Regions from separate parts of the Rhizobium acidisoli genome, predicted to be linked through region 2. Evidence: riboswitches for the same ligand, from Rfam matches in the RefSeq annotation. Region 2 holds a riboswitch; the other holds the start of a gene.
What was found. A riboswitch is a leader RNA that binds a small molecule or an ion and turns the genes downstream of it on or off. The one in region 2 is predicted to bind FMN.
Positions count from the first base shown of each region.

Region 1: another riboswitch for FMN. It lies ahead of ribN (riboflavin transporter RibN); the one in region 2 lies ahead of CO657_RS12355 (6,7-dimethyl-8-ribityllumazine synthase).

Region 1 is NZ_CP034998.1:1,251,710-1,253,903, reverse strand. It holds gene ribN (riboflavin transporter RibN) at 13-921, opposite strand; FMN riboswitch at 1,108-1,260, opposite strand; gene hupB (DNA-binding protein HupB) at 1,401-1,676, opposite strand; gene lon (endopeptidase La) at 1,883-2,194, opposite strand, start outside.
Region 2 is NZ_CP034998.1:2,495,453-2,497,646, reverse strand. It holds gene CO657_RS12360 (VOC family protein) at 1-452, opposite strand, end outside; gene CO657_RS12355 (6,7-dimethyl-8-ribityllumazine synthase) at 615-1,049, opposite strand; FMN riboswitch at 1,128-1,271, opposite strand; gene CO657_RS12350 (SRPBCC family protein) at 1,501-1,947, shown strand; gene CO657_RS12345 (GCG_CRPN prefix-to-repeats domain-containing protein) at 2,131-2,194, shown strand, end outside.

The DNA.
Region 1 (2,194 bases), 1.2 Mb from region 2:
CGCCGGATCACGTCAGGCGGGCTGCCGCTCCCTGCGCATCTCGTTGCGCATGATGAAGAGCGAGGCGGAAAGGATGAGGGCTGCTCCGAGCCAGAGGTAGCCCGCCGGCGCATAACCGAAGAACAGCCAGCCGGCCAGCACATTCAGCGGCAGCTTCAGATCGTCGAAGGGCTGGACGTAGGCGGCATCGGCTGCGGCATAGGCAAGCGTCAGGAAATACTGCGCTGCTGCGGTCAGCAGCCCCGCCAGCAGGAACAAGGCAAGTGTTGCACCCGTCGGCACCGCAAAGCCTGCCGCAAGCGCCAGCCCGCCGTTTATCGGCGTCAGCAACACGAGCAGCCAGACGGTGATCGTTTCCGGGCGCTCGATGCCCGTCAGGCTCTTGGTGATCAGCGACGAGGCGCCCCACAGCAGGGCCGAGAGCACCGGCAACAGAGCCGCCCAGCCAAAGCCGTCCGACCATGGCTGCAGGATGATCATCGCGCCGGTGAAACCCGCAGCGGTCGCCGCCCAGCGGGCCGGGCCGACGCGCTCGCCGAGGAAAAGCCGGGCGCCGAGAATGATGAAGAAGGGCGAGGTCATCACCAGTGCGATCGCCTGCCAGATCGGCACCGCGGCAAGACCGGCCACCCAGGCCTCGACGCCGAGCGCGGCAAGCACGACACGCGCGAGGTGGCGCCAGGGATAGTGCGTGCGCATCGCCGACAGGCCGAGCCTGCGAAGGAACGGCAGCGAAAAGGCGAAGGCGAAGCCATATTGCCAGAAGGCTGCCGAGGCCGAGGGAAAGGCAAGCTTCATCGTCAGCCATTGGGTGACGACGTTGAGCAGCGAAAAGGCGATGCCGGCAAGGACCATCCAGAGTGCACCGACAAGGGCGCGGGACGGCTCGACCGCAAGGGAATTCTGATTCATGTCTTTCATCCAAAACCTACAGCGCCGCGCGTCCTTTCAGACGCGCAAAGGACGCTGTAGCACTTTAAATTGCTGCATAATTTCCTCCCTAAATCGATTCCGATTTAGGAATTATGCAGAGACCAACATAAATCAGGACGCATGAGGCCGGGCGACGAACGACAGGGCAGATCCCCCGCCCCTCGCACGGCCGACACTCATTCTCTTCCATCCGGACTTTAACCGTCGGCTCCGGAATCGCACCGGATCTGCTGACCCCTCTCAAGCCACAGCTTGAGAAGGCGCTCGCGGGCTTGGGCCGAGACCCTTACCGCCGGTGGGGAGTTTCACCCCGCCCTGAGAACAGAAATGTCGTAGATCAAAGGCCGCATGGCGGCAAGGGCCGCTCAAGCAAAAGGCCCGGCAAAGCAAAAAGGGGTCCGGCAAAACCGAACCCCTCCCAAATCCTGCACAGCCGGTCTCGTTTACGGCTGGCGGATAATCTCAGATCAGCCGTTGACGGCGTCCTTCAGGCCCTTGCCGGGCGTGAACTTCGGCACGTTGCGAGCCGGAATGTCGACTTCAGCGCCCGTCGACGGGTTGCGGCCCTTCGATGCGGCACGATGAGAAACGGTGAAGCTGCCGAACCCTGCGAGGCGGATGTCGCCCTTGTTCTTGAGTTCACCCTGGACAACGTCAAAAACCGCGTCAACAGCGGAAGCCGCGTCAGACTTCGTCAGTCCTGCCTTTTCGGCGACTGCGGACACGAGTTCATTCTTGTTCATGTTTCCACCCCTTTCTAAATGGTACGAAACGACTCAAAAGTAAGCTAGGCGCAGAATAGGTTTCATCAGGCCCGCCGGGAACCCAAAAGCCCTGCAAATCAAGGAAAAGCAAGCGTCTACATGACGTTTTCACAAAAAAGGCTGGCGTTTTCGCCAGCCTTTTTCCGTCTTTTCAGCCAATGGGGCATAAATGTGGCCTAGGCCACTCAATGCGCTATGGTCGCGCCCGTCTCGTCCAGGCCTTCGACCGAGGTGATGACAGGCGTTTCCACCGTGCCGTCCCATTCGATCGGCTCCGGCCGCCGGATCAGCGCATGCTTGATCACCTCGCCCATGCGGGACACCGGGATGATCTCCATGCTGTTCTTCACGTTGTCCGGAATCTCCGCCAGGTCCTTGGCGTTTTCCTCCGGAATCAGCACCTTCTTGATGCCGCCGCGAAGCGCTGCGAGCAGCTTTTCCTTCAGACCGCCGATAGGCAGCACACGGCCGCGAAGGGTGATTTCACCGGTCATGGC
Region 2 (2,194 bases):
TTGAACGAGGCGAAGGAGCGATAGCTGCGATGATCGGGATCGCGGCCGGCAAGCCTCAGCCGTCCGAAGAGATAGGGTTCGTCCTTGCCGGCATAGACGCCGGCAGCGTCATGGAACACGTCGCTGACTTCGACGCCGCGGGCGATGAGATCGCGGCGGGCGGCCTCGATGTCGGAGACGATGAGGTAGAGACCCTGGGCGGAGCCGGGTGCGGCTGCGGTTATGTTCTTGCCGAAAATGATCGCGCAGCCGGAGCTGGGCGGGGTAAACTGGATTACCCGGAAATCGGCATCATTGGCGAAGTCGGCGTCGAGCCGCCAGCCGAGGCCGTCGTAAAAACGTTTGGCGCGGTCGACGTCGGAAACGGGGATGACGACCACTTCGAGCTTGGTGTCGACCGGCCGTGTTTTCGGATCTTCGATAGGGGGTTCACTGCGCATTGCATTGCTCATCTTCAGCTCCTTGGGGTTCTGGATGCGTTAAGAATGGCGATACATGTCGGGGTCGAGTGGACCACAGCGCGGCGAGGGCGTCGAATCAATTATTCTGTCGGAATTGACCGGATGAAGACGGCGGGATCGATCCCGCCGCCTCGGTTCGAAGGATCAGCCTTGCTACGCGGCAAGTGCGGCGCGTGTCTTGCCGATCGTCAGCGCGGCCTTTGCGGCCTCCCGCCCTTTCTCGACGAAGTGTGCCCGGTAGATCTGCTTGTGGTGCTCGGTTTCCTGATATTGATGCGGCGTCAGCGAAACCGACAGGACCGGCACGCCGGTATCCATGCCGGCGCGCATCAGCCCGTCGACCACGGCCTGGGCGACGAATTCATGGCGGTAAATTCCGCCGTCGACGACGAAAGCGGCGGCAACGACGGCGGCATAGCGCCCGGTTGCGGCAAGGTCGCGCGAAAGGAGCGGCATTTCGAAGGCGCCGGGAACATCGAACACGTCGACCTGCTCGGGCGGCACGAGCTGGTAGAAGCCGTCAAGGGCGCGGTCGACGATGTCGGCGTGCCAGCTGGCTTTGATAAAGGCGTAGCGGGTGGGTGTCATGGTAATCTCCTTTGGCGAACAGACACATCACCCAAGGCGATCACGAACGTCCCCGACAGCCGCAAGGGCGGCAGGAACGCACGTTCTCTTTCATCCGGACTATGACCGTCGGCTCAGGCATCTCACCTGATCTGCTGACCCTTCCTTAAGAAGGCGCTCGCGGGCTCGCAATCGAAACTGCATACCGCCGGTAGGGACTTTCACCCCGCCCTGAGAACGGCGGGGACAATAGGGGCAAGGCGGCAAGCTGGCAATAGGGCGAAATGCTTTCTGCAATGCGCAAGGAGCGGCGCCGCCGGTGTCCGGCAATGTCGAGAACGGCGCCCCGACTGCCCTTGCTGAACGCACACGTTTGCCTACATGTTTCCGATGAGGACACCCAATCTACACCGCATGACCCGCCGATCCCGCCTGAGGCGAGGGCAGGCCATGACAACCATGGGAGAGAGACATGCAAGATCCCCTCGTCGTTCACCGCGAGGCGCATATCGCGGCGCCGCCGGCGGCGGTGTTTGCGCTGATGACCGACCCGGAAAAGATTCTGCGCTGGATGGGAACGGAGGCTCAGGTCGAGCCGCAGCCGGGCGGGCTCTACCTCGTCAACGTCACCGGCGCTCGCTTTGCGCGCGGCTCGTTTCGCGAGGTGGTGCCGGTTCATCGCCTTGCCTATAGCTTCGGCTGGGACGGCAGCGAGGTGGTGCCGCCCGGGTCCAGTCTGGTCGAGATCGACCTGATCGAGCAAGGAGACGGAACGCTGCTGCGGCTGACCCATAGCGGCCTGCCGAGCGCCGATCAATGCGCCGGCCATGCGGAAGGCTGGGCGCACTACCTTGGACGGCTGATCGAAGTCGCCGCCGGGCGCGATCCCGGTCCTGACAGTTTTCACGGCAGAACATGAACGATTTTTTACGGGCAGCGGGCGCCCGCAAGCGCTTGGCGCCGCGGGAAAAGCGGCCTGTCAACACCCCGATCGGGCGTCCGAAAACGCCCGTTTTTCTCGTCTAAACATGAACGTGCAGTTCATCTCCAGTTCAATTTGGCGGCCATAAGGTCAGGGCGGCTGGATGAAATGGAGTTTTCGATGAAGGCACTTTCTATCGCGGCTGCCTTGCTCGCTGGCAGCCTCTCGATCGGTACGGCTGAGG